DNA from 2 places in the Arthrobacter sp. NPDC057388 genome. Region 1 is predicted to be linked to the other one. Evidence: predicted binding sites of a transcription regulator. Region 1 holds the regulator's gene; the other holds the start of a gene.
The links. The regulator HrcA, encoded in region 1, represses chaperone genes, less so after heat shock. The targets are predictions, from matches to a motif close to TTNGCACTCGNNNNNNNCGAGTGCNAA.
Positions count from the first base shown of each region.

Region 2: a site for HrcA is predicted at 2,028-2,054, ahead of ACFUTU_RS04370 (Hsp20/alpha crystallin family protein). Genes of this name have one in related genera too.

Region 1 covers NZ_JBHVBL010000048.1:14,749-20,798, reverse strand. The annotation lists gene hemW (radical SAM family heme chaperone HemW) at 1-578, shown strand, start outside; gene ACFUTU_RS18150 (DUF4870 domain-containing protein) at 751-1,170, opposite strand; gene ACFUTU_RS18145 (DUF3097 domain-containing protein) at 1,345-2,199, opposite strand; gene hrcA (heat-inducible transcriptional repressor HrcA) at 2,424-3,437, shown strand; gene dnaJ (molecular chaperone DnaJ) at 3,496-4,620, shown strand; gene ACFUTU_RS18130 (16S rRNA (uracil(1498)-N(3))-methyltransferase) at 4,623-5,393, shown strand; gene ACFUTU_RS18125 (hypothetical protein) at 5,628-5,792, opposite strand; gene ACFUTU_RS18120 (GerMN domain-containing protein) at 5,955-6,050, opposite strand, start outside.
Region 2 covers NZ_JBHVBL010000005.1:129,980-136,029, reverse strand. The annotation lists gene ACFUTU_RS04375 (Ig-like domain-containing protein) at 1-1,759, shown strand, start outside; gene ACFUTU_RS04370 (Hsp20/alpha crystallin family protein) at 2,113-2,538, shown strand; gene ACFUTU_RS04365 (hypothetical protein) at 2,703-3,167, shown strand; gene ACFUTU_RS04360 (hypothetical protein) at 3,170-3,562, opposite strand; gene ACFUTU_RS04355 (J domain-containing protein) at 3,603-4,016, opposite strand; gene ACFUTU_RS04350 (Hsp20/alpha crystallin family protein) at 4,161-4,583, opposite strand; gene ACFUTU_RS04345 (MerR family transcriptional regulator) at 4,717-5,031, shown strand; gene ACFUTU_RS04340 (Hsp20/alpha crystallin family protein) at 5,741-6,050, opposite strand, start outside.

The sequences.
Region 1 (6,050 bases):
CGGACCACATCAGCGCCTACGCGCTGATCGTTGAGGACGGCACCAAGCTCGCCGCCCAGATCCGCCGTGGGGAAGTCCCGGGAATCGACGACGACGACCACGCCGACAAGTACGAACTCGCCGACAAGATGATCACCGACGCCGGCCTGCACTGGTACGAGGTCAGCAACTGGTCCGCGACGCCGGACCAGGCTTGCCGCCACAACCTCGCCTACTGGCGCGGGGACGACTGGTGGGGCATTGGCCCGGGGGCCCACTCGCATGTGGGCGGTGTGCGCTGGTGGAACGTCAAGCACCCCACCGCCTACGCCGGGCGGCTGGGGTCAGGCGTCTCCCCGGCGGCCGGCCGGGAGACGCTCGACGCCGAAACGCGAAGCGTCGAAAAGGTCATGCTGGAAGCCCGGCTGTCCTCGGGGCTTGAGACCGCCGCCCTCTCGCCGTCCGGAAGGAAGGCCCTGGCCGGACTGATCGCCGACGGCCTCGTGGTTCCCGGGCAGGTCTTCAGGGGCCGCCTCGTCCTCACGCTGAAGGGCCGGCTCTTGGCGGACGCCGTGGTCCGCAGGATCCTGCCCGACTAAATGGGCCCACGCCCGCAGGGTTCCCTGGCCGAGCGCTTGCAAGGTTGGGGGCGGGTTTGGGCCCACGCTCGCAGGGTTCCCTGGCCGAGCGCTTGCAAGGTTGGGGGCGGGTTTGGGCCCACGCTCGCAGGGTTCCCTGGCCGAGCTTGCGAGGCTAGGGGGCGAGTGGGGACTACTTAATCCAACGCAGGTTGTACTGGTACCGGTGCGGCTGGCCCTTGTTGACGTGGACGCCGGCGGACACCGCGAAGCAGGTGAGCGCGATCCAGATCAGCGTGGCCAGGACGGCAAACAGGTTTCCGACGACGGGAAGCAGCACGAGGAGATTAGCCACGAAGGCCGCGATGGTCGGCGGCAGGGTGAAGTTGAGGGCTTCCTTGGACTCCTGCGCGGTGAAGGGGCCGCGGTCGCGGAAGATGAGGTAGATCAGCAGCGCCGGGACACAGCCGAGGATGCCGCCGAAGTGCGCCAGGGTGGCCCACTGCCGGTCCTCGCTGGCGGTCAGCGGAAGCGCGTTGGCCGGTACGCCATGGTACTGGGGCAGGTCCTGGCCGGACTGTGTGTCCCTGCGGTCGCGAGCGTCTTCTGCCACGGTGTCTTCCTTTAGCTTGCGTTGGTGCGATCGTGCTTTGGTGCTGCGGTGCTGCGGTGCGGCGCCGGGGGCCGCGGTGCGGTGACGCCGTACCAAGGATACCGGGCCGTAGGGGTAATCGCGGCTCAACGCTGAAACCACGGAAAGTAGCGGCGTGAACCGTGGCCGTGGGGACTAGGGGACGGTCAGGAAATCAATGACCTCTTCGACCCGGCCCAGCAGGGCGGGCTCGAGATCGGCGTAGGTGCGGACGGCGCCGAGGAGTTTCTGCCAGCCGAGGCCGATATCCTCTTTGGTTTCGTGCGGCCAGCCGAAGGCAGTGAGAATCCCGGTTTTCCAGTCCGTCCCGCGCGGCACCACCGGCCACTGCGGAATCCCCAGCACCGACGGCCGGATCGCCTGCCAGACGTCGACATACGGGTGGCCCACGATCAGCACGTTTCCGGCAGCGCCGGGGGAGGCCATCACCGCGTCCGCGATCCTGGATTCCTTGGAGTCGGGAACCAGATGGTCCACCAGGACGCCCAGCCTGCGGCCGGGACCGGGGCGGAAGGAAGCCACCGCCGCCGCCAGGTCATCGATGCCGTGCAGCGGCTCGACGACGATGCCCTCCACCCGGAGGTCGTCACCCCAGACTTTTTCCACGAGTTCGGCATCGTGCTTGCCCTCAACCCAGATGCGGCTGGCCTTGGCCACTTGGGCGCGCTGCCCTTCCACGCGCACAGAACCTGACGCTGTTCGTGCGGACGTTCCTGCGCCTGCGGGCTTCGCCTTGGGGGCCGGCGGCATCAGGCGGATCGGCTGTCCCTCCAGGAGGAATCCGAAGCCAAGCTTGAAGGACCGGGACTTGCCGCGGCGGTCTTCGAGCGCCACCACGTGCATGCCGCCGGACTTTTCCACCCGGGTCACTGCTCCCACCCAGCCGGACTGGGCATCCTCGAGCACCATGCCACGTTCCACCGGCACCTCGGGCAGGCTCTTCCTGGCGGGCGCTGCCATCTCCTGCGGGCCCCAGTTCTGGTACTGCATTCGTTCACCGCTTCGCATTAGGAATTTGCACAGGTAGGAGCCGCCCCGGCGGCGGGGATGCCCCCGGGGGACAGGCGCCCGGAATTTCGCCCGGAGCGGTACCAATGCTAACAACGCGGCGACTCATATTAGACTTGTTAGCACTTAGGCATGTCGAGTGCTAACCACAGCGTTTCCGGGCGGGAATCATGCCCGGCACGGTTAAGGCCAGAAGGAGGTGGACTGTGAGCGAACCACGGAAGCTTGAGGTGCTGCGCGCCATCGTGGAGGACTATGTCCATTCCCGCGAGCCCGTCGGTTCCAAGGCGCTGGTGGAGCGGCACCACCTTGGCGTTTCCAGCGCCACCATCCGCAACGACATGGCGGCGTTGGAGGACGAGGGCCTCATTACGGCCCCGCACACCAGCGCAGGCAGGATTCCCACCGACAAGGGCTACCGGCTGTTCGTCGACCAGATCTCGGCGGTCAAGCCGCTCTCCCCGGCGGAGAAACGCGCCATCCAGACACTGCTGGAGGGGTCAGAGGACCTCGACGACGTCCTGGACCGCACGGCCCGGCTTCTGTCCCAGCTGACCAACCAGGTCGCCGTCGTGCAGTACCCCCACCTGAGCCGTGCCGTGGTGCGGCACATCGAATTCGTGCTGCTGGCGCCGCGCAAGGTGCTGATCGTGCTGATTGCCGACTCCGGCAAGGTCGACCAGCGCGTCGTCGACGCCGGGCAGGATCTGTCGGACGACACTCTCGCCGCCCTGCGCACCCGGTTCCTCACCGGTGTCGCGGGAACACCGGTGGCCATCCTGCCCCAGCACCTGGCCGCCGTCGTGGCCGGCTGCACGCCCGCCGAACGTCCGGCTGCGGTTGCGCTCGGCAAGGGGCTGGAAGGCCTCGCGCACAACAGCCGGGAAGACCGCATGGTCATGGCCGGAACGGCCAACCTCGCGCGGTCCAACGTGGACTTCCCCCTCAGCATCGGCCCAGTCCTTGAGGCCCTCGAGGAGCAGGTGGTGATGCTGCGGCTCCTGAGCGACATGGCCCAGGACCCGAGGGGAGTGGCCGTCAGCATCGGCCGCGAAAACCCCTACGACGGGCTGGCCGAGGCGTCCGTGGTTGCCACCGGCTACGGCCCGGACGCCAGCGCCAAGGTGGGCATCCTCGGCCCCACCCGGATGGACTACCCCACCACCATGGCCGCCGTCCGCGCGGTGGCCCGCTACCTTTCGAGGATCCTGGGACCGTGACCGCACGCCCCGCACATCCTCTGACCACAGGCAGTACAACCAGGAAGAGATACGAACTTTGAGCAGCCACTACGACGTTCTTGGAGTCTCCCCGGAAGCCACCGGCGAAGAGATCAAAAAGGCCTACCGCAAGCTGGCCCGCTCGCTTCACCCGGACGTCAACCCGGGCGAAGACGCCGCGGAACGGTTCAAGGCCGTAACCCACGCCTACGAGGTGCTGTCCGACCCGCAGAAGCGCCGCGTCTACGACACCACCGGCAATGAAAACGGCACCGACAACGGCTTCGGCGGCGGCTACGCCGGGCAGGGCTTCGCGTTCCAGGACATTTTCGACACCTTCTTCGGTGCCGGCGGCACCTCCGGACCCGCCTCCCGGGTCCGCCGCGGCCAGGACGCGCTGATCAGTGTCCGGATCGACCTGCGCGACGCCGTCTTCGGCGTCAACAAGAAGCTGGAAGTGGACACGGCCGTCACCTGCCCCACCTGTGAAGGCTCCTGCTGCCAGCCGGGCACGCACCCGGAACGCTGCGACATCTGCGGCGGCAGCGGCCAGGTGCAGCGGGCCGTCCGCTCCATCCTGGGCCAGGTCATGACCGCCGCTCCCTGTGGTTCGTGCGAGGGCTTCGGCACGGTCATCAAGGACCCCTGCAACGAGTGCAGCGGCCAGGGCCGCATCCGCAGCCGCCGCTCCCTGACCATCAAGGTCCCCGCGGGCGTGGCCACCGGCACGCGGATCCAGCTCTCCGGGCAGGGCGAGGCCGGCCCCGCGGGCGGGCCGTCCGGCGACCTGTATGTGGAAATCCGGGTCAACAACGACTCCACTTACGTCCGCGAGGGCGACGACCTCCACGCGACCCTGAACATTCCCATGACCGCTGCGGCCCTTGGCACGGAACTGAGCCTGGAAACCTTTGACGGCAAGCAGGAGATCGACGTCAAGGCGGGAACCCAGTCCGGCGAGATCATCACCCTCCGCGGGCTCGGCGTGACCCACCTGCGGGGCTACGGCCGCGGCGACCTCAAGGTCCACCTGCAGGTGGAAACGCCGTCCAAGCTCGACCCCGCGCAGGAGGACCTGCTCCGGCAGCTGGCCAAGCTCCGCGGCGAGCAGTTCTCCGAGGGCAAGCTCGCGGCCAGCGGCGGCGTCTTCGCCAAGCTGCGGGACCGCCTCGGTAACCTGTAGCGGTGAGCAACCCCGTATTCTTCACCCCGGCCGGTGCGCTGGACACGGCCGTTCCGGGTTCCCTGTTCGTTCTCGACGGCGCAGAGGCCCGGCACGCGGTCACCGTCAAGCGGCTGGCGGTGGGAGAACAGGTTGACATTGCCGACGGCGCCGGCCGGCGCATCACCGGAACGGTGACGGAAGCAGCCCCCGCCGAACTGACGGTCGAATGCGCTTCCGTCACCACCGAGCAGCGGCCGGATGTCCGCCTGGTCCTGGTGCAGGCCCTGGCCAAGGGGGACCGGGATGAACTGGCGATTGAAACCGCCACCGAACTCGGCATCGACGCGGTGATCCCGTGGCAGTCGGAACGTTCGATCGTGAGGTGGAAGGGCGACCGGGCCACCAAAGCCCACGGCAAATGGCAGTCCGCCGTGACGGCGGCGGCCAAACAGGCACGGCGGGCCTGGATCCCCGAGGTGCGTCCCGCCGTCGACACCCAGGCCCTGGCTAAGCAGGTGGCAGAAGCCGGCCTCGCCGTGATTCTGCACGAAGACGCGGTCACGCCGCTGCGGCGCGTCCTCGGGAACTGGGCGGGGGAGCGCCAGGAGGCGGCGGCCCCCAGCGAAATACTCCTCATCGTGGGCCCCGAAGGGGGCATCAGTCCCCGCGAGGTCACCCGGCTGTGCAGCGCTGGTGCGGTCACGGCGCTGCTGGGACCGCACGTTCTGCGGTCATCGACGGCGGGTCCGGCCGGCGTCGTTGTGGCCAGCGACGTCTTGGGACGCTGGTAGCCGGGTCCGTCTGCGCAACCGGGTAGCGCAGCGGCCGCAGAATCGCGTAGGGACTACTCGTGTGCGACGGGCCGGTCCGGGTGTTGACTGGTTTCAGGCCGGCGGCGTCGAGTGCCTTTGAGACCGGGCATCTCCCCCCAGTCGCCGCCGGCCCTCATCGGCAGGCAGCTGTGGCCGCCAACATTTGGATTGACCGGAACCACAGTTGAACGTGCGCCCGAATGCAGGCCGTTCTCAAATGAAGGGGTAGACCGGAAACACATCGGCAGCCCCCGCCAGCGAAGCCGGAGGCGCATCAGGATGCCCGGATGCCGGAGGGCCGCTGTCGGAATCGGACAGTTCGAAGCCGGCAAGCGGAGCCCGCTTGTCCTCCACGGAATTGCTGTTCGTCACGGCCACTTTCACCTCCTGGTGCGGTCTTCGACCATTCTGACCGGCGCCGATCAAGGGCAGATCGGGCTTGGCTCAAGGTTCGATCAAGAAAACGCCCGACGGCGGAGGCAGAGTTGGGTGCCCGGCGACGCCGGAATCGGGGTCCGCAAATCGTGCGGCGGAAATCCGCTAGCGGACGGTGAAGCCCCGCGAGTCGACGTTCAGTTCGTCCTCCGGCCGGCCGGGGTCGATCTGGGAGACGCGCACCTCATAGTTGCCGGGGGC
Region 2 (6,050 bases), on a different contig from region 1:
TTCGAGCGGAAACCTGCGCCTCTACGAGGCGGCGCTGGAAGGCGCCCACACCAACGGCGTGGTGGAGCCCGGTCAGCAGATGGGATTCGGACGGTTGCGGTTCATCGTCGAAAACATCCTTCCGAACACCTCCTACACCATCACGCACCCGTACGGCGTGAACACGTTCACCTCGGAGCCGGACCCCAAGAATCCCGCGGTGGGAAGGATCAGGGTCACCATCGACTCCGGCGTCTGCGCGCCCAGCCCGACGGTGCCCTGCGACTGGGCAGGCGTCGGAGCAGCCTTCCTGGGTGACTACAAAGCTGGCAGCACCGCTACCTTCCTCCGCCAGGTGGGCGCCGCCCCCGGAACATTGGGCGACATCAACACGGCACGGACGGTGACCGGCGCACCCTCGGGCACGAACGCCGTCGTAATCACCGGTCCCAATGCCGGCGGTCCCGGGATCAACACCCTCACCGTCAACACCTTCACGGTCCAGGGACTGATAGCCGAAGGATCCGACGGCGCCCCCTCCACCCCGGATCTGGCGGCAGCCAGTGACAGCGGACGGTCCGCCACGGACAACATCACCAACGTCACGGCACCCACCCTCACCGGCACCGTGCCCGCCGGAAGCACCGCACCGGTGCAGCTCGTCGTGGATGGAGCGGCGACCCCCGTGGCCACCACCGTTGCCGGCGGAAGCTACTCCGCCCGGCTGGCCCCCCTGAGCCAAGGTGTCCACAGGATTCAGTCCCGGACCGCGAACCCGGCGTACGTTCCGGACCCGCTGACGGGTGTTGTGCCGGCCGGCGTTCCACAGTTCCTGACCTCTCCGACGCTGACGTTCACCGTGGACAGTGCCGCACCTGTGGCCTCGGTCATTGCGCCGTTCCCGTCAACGCCGAGCCTGGACACCACGCCTACGCTGAACTTCAGCAGCGAGGCCGGCGCCAGGTTCGAATGCCAGCTGCTGCCCACCAACACCGACTGGGACCCCACCTGCGCTTCTCCGAAGACGTGGGATGCCCAGGGCAACGGGACCTACGTATTCAATGTCAGGGCAACGGACGCAGCCGGCAATGTCAGCGCGGTCGCCAGCCGGACGATACAGATCGGCCCTGCGGATACGGTGGCTCCCACGATCACCGGCCGGGCACCCGCAGCCGCTACAACCGGTGCGGGTACCGGCACGAACATTACCGCCACTTTCAGCGAGTTCGTCCAGGGCGTCTCCGGTAGTACGTTCACGCTGAAAAACGCCGCCGGCACCACCATCCCGGCGACGGTGACCTACGACCAGGCGACCCGCCGTGCAACACTGAATCCAACGGCCCTGCTCACCCCGAGCACCTCCTACACGGCCACCCTGACCGGCGGCACGGCCGCCATCCGCGACCTGGCCAACCACCCGCTCGTTTCGACCAGCTGGCGGTTCAGCACCAGTTCGGCTCCCACGGTGACCTCCAGGGCTCCCGGCATCAACTCCACCGGCGTGCTGCGGACGGCCAACGTCACGGCAACGTTCAGCAAGCCCGTCAGCGGTGTCAGCACGTCCACCTTCACCCTGAAGAACGCCGCCACCGGCGCGGCCGTAGCCGCCACTGTCACCCGCAACGGGACCACCAACCAGTGGATCCTCAACCCGGCAGCCACCCTTGCTGCCAGCACCAGGTACACGGTGACCATCACCGGCGGACCCACCGCAGTACGGGATGCAGCCGGCACCCCCATGGCCAGCACGGCCTGGAGCTTCACCACCGGCACCCGCTAACAGACACCAGCAAGCAAACAAAAGAGGCACCGGCCGTACACCAGCGGCCGGTGCCCTTCCCGTGCCAGCCTCGGCAGGCACCATCCGCGTCGCAGTCCTTGCAAGCCCCTGTTGCTGGCAAATAGCGAGCGTCGTTCAATCGCTACTGCTTTTGTCGGCGGCCCTGACAGGACAGTCCATCTTTGGAGATGCCTGGCAGCGCTGACGACCTCGTCCATAACCTGAAATGGGGCCCTGTTTCCGCTTCCGGCGGCCGGGTCCGCGGCCCCTTGCATCCTATCAATAGAAGTGCTAAAAAATCTATATCAGCGGATATAGATACTGCCCATAACCAACTACCAAGGAGGTATGTGATGTTGATGATGAATGATCCGTTCCGCCAGCTGGACCGGCTGGCCCAGCAGGTGTTGGGCACCGCCGCACACCCGGCCGCCATGCCCCTGGATGCATGGCGGGAAGAGAACGAGTTCGTGGTCGCGGTTGACCTGCCGGGCGTGGACGTGGAATCGATTGATGTTGATGTGGAGCGGAACGTCCTGACCGTCCGGGCTGAGCGGAAGAACGGAGCCCCCGAAGGCGCAGAGTTCGTCGCCGGTGAGCGGCCGCAGGGCGTTTTCAGCCGTCAGCTGGTTCTGGGTGAGGCGCTGGATGCCGACAATGTGAAAGCCGGGTACGACGGCGGTGTGCTGACGCTGCGGATTCCGGTTGCTGCCAAGGCCCAGCCCCGCAAGATCGAGATCACCAGCGGACAGGGCGCACAGCAGCAGATCAGCGCGTAGCAGCGGCGGCCAGGGTGACGGCGTGGTTTCCCGGTACCCGCGACCCGGGAAACCACGCCACCGCCCCTCATTTGGAGGAAGTTGTGCCGGTTTAAGGAGACCCTGGCCTGAGCGTTGAGCGGAGCCAGTGGGTTCCGAGCGAACTCACCCCCGTGGCTGCCCGGATGGTCCTGACGCAGGAGTCCGGAAGCGGGCAGGAACGGCCGGTGCCGGTACTGGCCTACACCCTGGTCCCGGTGGTGGCGTTCCGCGAGGACGGTGGCGACCTGACCTCGGCCCTGGTCTCGGTTCTGCTCTTTCACGGTTTTCAGCTGGCCTTGAGCCCGGACTTTGATGGCATCGTCGAGGACGCCGTCGAAACGTCGGCCAGCTGCAGCATCACAGTCTCACCCGAGGGGCTGCTGACCTTCAGCATCGGCGGCAAACTCCTCTTCCGGGATCAGCTCCGCTCCGGCAACCCCGATGATGACCTGTGGCTGGATGCCGCGCGCGGCAGCGACCACGCCCTGGTCATCAGCGGGGACAACCTCGTCATCACTTCCGGCGGCCTGGACCTGCGTCACGCCGCCGCGCAAGGCACGCTGGTCGCCGGTGCCGTTCCGGTGCACACCGGCCAGGCGTCCGAGTAGGCTCAGTCCACCAGCGGTGGCGGGCCGAAGAGGAACTCATTCGCATGGGACACCGCTTTGCGGAACGCGTCGTTCCGGAGCGCCACCAGGTGCTCGAAGTCGTCGGCGGCCGGTTCCAGGAAGCCGGTGAAGCCCGGCCGGAGCATCCAGATGTCCCCCGCCGGCGGCAGATAAAACACCCCAAACGAACGGTGCTGGCTGTCCTCCTCGTCCGTCCAGATGGGGACCACGGCCAAGGCGGCGCCGGTGGCCGGATTTATCCACTGCGCCCGCGGCAGGGGCTCCTCATGCGCCTCGGGATCCAGGAACGGCGCAGTGCCCTTGCCCCAGCGCTCCTCGAAGCGCTCGTGGAAGGCCGGGATCAGGTGTGAGTCGTAGCGGCGCCAGTCGCTCATCGTGATGGGTTCCTCTCCAGAATGTGATGCGTGCGTACGGTCAGGCCCACGGGCCGCTTTCCCACCGGACCGGGGTGACACGCAGCGGCGGTTCCCGGCGCCGGACCACGCGGACCGGGATCACCTGGGGGCTGCCGTACCGGCGTTCTTCCCGCGGCCACGACGGAGTCACGTCCGCTGTTCCCTGCTGGCCCGGTTGGCGGGTTTGCCCGGTCTCGGGACCGGAACGCCTGGCCCGGGCGGCTTCCCGGTCGTAGGCGCGCCGGCGCCGGGGATCCCGGAGCACGGAAAAAGCTTCCATGATCAGCTGCAGCTCCGCAGGCACGGCGTCCACGCCGCCCACATCCGGGTGGTGGCGCCGCATCAGGGCCCGGTAGGCGCGCGCAATCTCCTGCGGCGATGCGCCACGGGGAACGTGAAGCACCGCGTAATGGTCCGGGACAGGTACGGTCATCGTGAACTCCCGCCGCCGCCCCTGCCGCCGGAACGGCGGGGCAGGGTCGTGACTACAGGTTGGCGGCCAGCCGCCAGGGGCGGCCCCCGGAGTTTTGCCCGAAATCGGGGTCCGGGGGCCGCCCGTCGCGTGGACCGCGGGGGGCTAGGTTTCGATCTGCTGTTGCTGGCCTTTGCTTTCGATCTCGATCTTGCGTGGCTTTGCCTGCTCGGCAACCGGGATCCGCAGCGTCAGCACGCCAAGGTCGTAGCTGGCCTTGATGTTATCCGCGTCCAGGGTGTCGCCAAGAATGACCTGGCGGCTGAAGACACCGCGAGGCCGCTCGGAAACCACGAGCTCAACATTGGGCTGCGTGGCGTCCCGGCGCTCCGCCCGGACAGTTAGGACGTTCCGTTCGACGTTCAGGTCAACGGCGTCCGGCGAGATCCCGGGCAGGTCGAACGCCACCACAAACTCCCCGTCTTCCTGCCACGCGTCCATCGGCATGGCCGCCGGACGGGCTGCTGTTCCGAAGACCTGCTGTGTGAGCCGGTCCAGCTCACGGAACGGGTCAGTACGGATTAGCATCATTTCCCACTCCCTTCAGCATGTAGGTTGGCTACCCACCCTCTGGCTATGTGTGACGGTGGATATAGATTTCTTATAGCACCAGTGCCAAACTGGTGCAAGAGGAAGAACCAGCCATGTGACGGGAAAGCAGATGACGAACCAACGCAGCAACGCGCGCGGCCTGTACGCCATTTCCGTGGTGGCAGAATTGCTGGGAACAGGCCAGCAGAACATACGCCTCTACGAACGCCGCGGCCTGCTCACCCCTAAACGGACCGAAGGCGGAACCCGCCAATACAGCGAAGCCGACCTTGCCGTCCTGCGCCGCATCGCTGAACTCCTGGACGACGGGCTCAACCTCGCCGGCGTCGCGAAGGTCCTTGAACTGGAAATGGACAACGCACGCCTACGGCGGCAGCTCAAGCGCGCCCGCACTTCCGCCCATCAGGACAAAGAGAAGGATTAGGCCAAAAGTCAGCCCTGCTGAGGCACGGCCGAACTCCAGGTTTATCACCCGTCAGATGAACTGCCGGCCCTAGATGAACTGCCGGCCCGGCTGCTTGAAAGCCGGACGGGCAGGTCAGCGGGTGCCATCGTCAGGAGGGTGTCTTGGGCGGGCGGCCTGTCCTGTTCCGGGAGATCCATGAAGTGATTCCTGCAGGCCGGCCGGAAGGTGCGTGGGGCAGATTCCTGGCCTGTTCATCGGTGAGTGAACAATGGATCTGCGTGGTTGTCATCTGCTCAATGGAGTCCCGCGCCACAAAACGGGGTCCGTGGCCGGTTCTGACGATGATGCCGTGCAGAATGGAGCCCTTGCCGTCGTCCAGGACCCGGTCCAGCGTGCCGAAAGCATGGCCTGACCGGGATATGACAGGCGTTCCTCTTTCGAGTGCCGTATACGCAACCGGCCGTCCTTCCTCCATCACTCCCACGCCTCCTTCACCCCCGATGCGATCCTGACATCCGTGTTCACCGTGGCCATACCAGGACCCGGCACGCCCGCCGCTGACAGGCAGGCGGCGAAGCGGTCCCCGGCCGGAACTGGCCGGGGACCGCCGAAGGGACGGCCCGTACGCTGCTGCTGCATGTGCGCTATAAGGCGCGGTGGCGTTCCTGTTGGTGCCTGCCCGCCCAAAGAGGCAGCGTTGGCGTGTACCGGAAACCGCCCCAGCCTGTCAGGCCGCGTCGATCTGGGGGTGCTGGCCTCCTGCGACCGCGATGTCGATCTTTCGCGGCCCCGCCTGCGCCGCCACGGGGATGCGCAGGGTCAGGACGCCTGCGTCGTAGCTGGCCGTCATCCTCTCTGCATCCATGGCATCCCCCAGGAAGAGCTGGCGGCTGAAGACGCCGCGGGGCCGCTCCGACACCACCATCTCCGCGCCCTCGCCGGCAGTGTCCTTCCGTTCAGCGCTCACGGTCAGGACATTCCTGTCCACGCCCACATCAATGGAACCGGCATCCACCCCGGGCAGGTCCAGCGCAAAT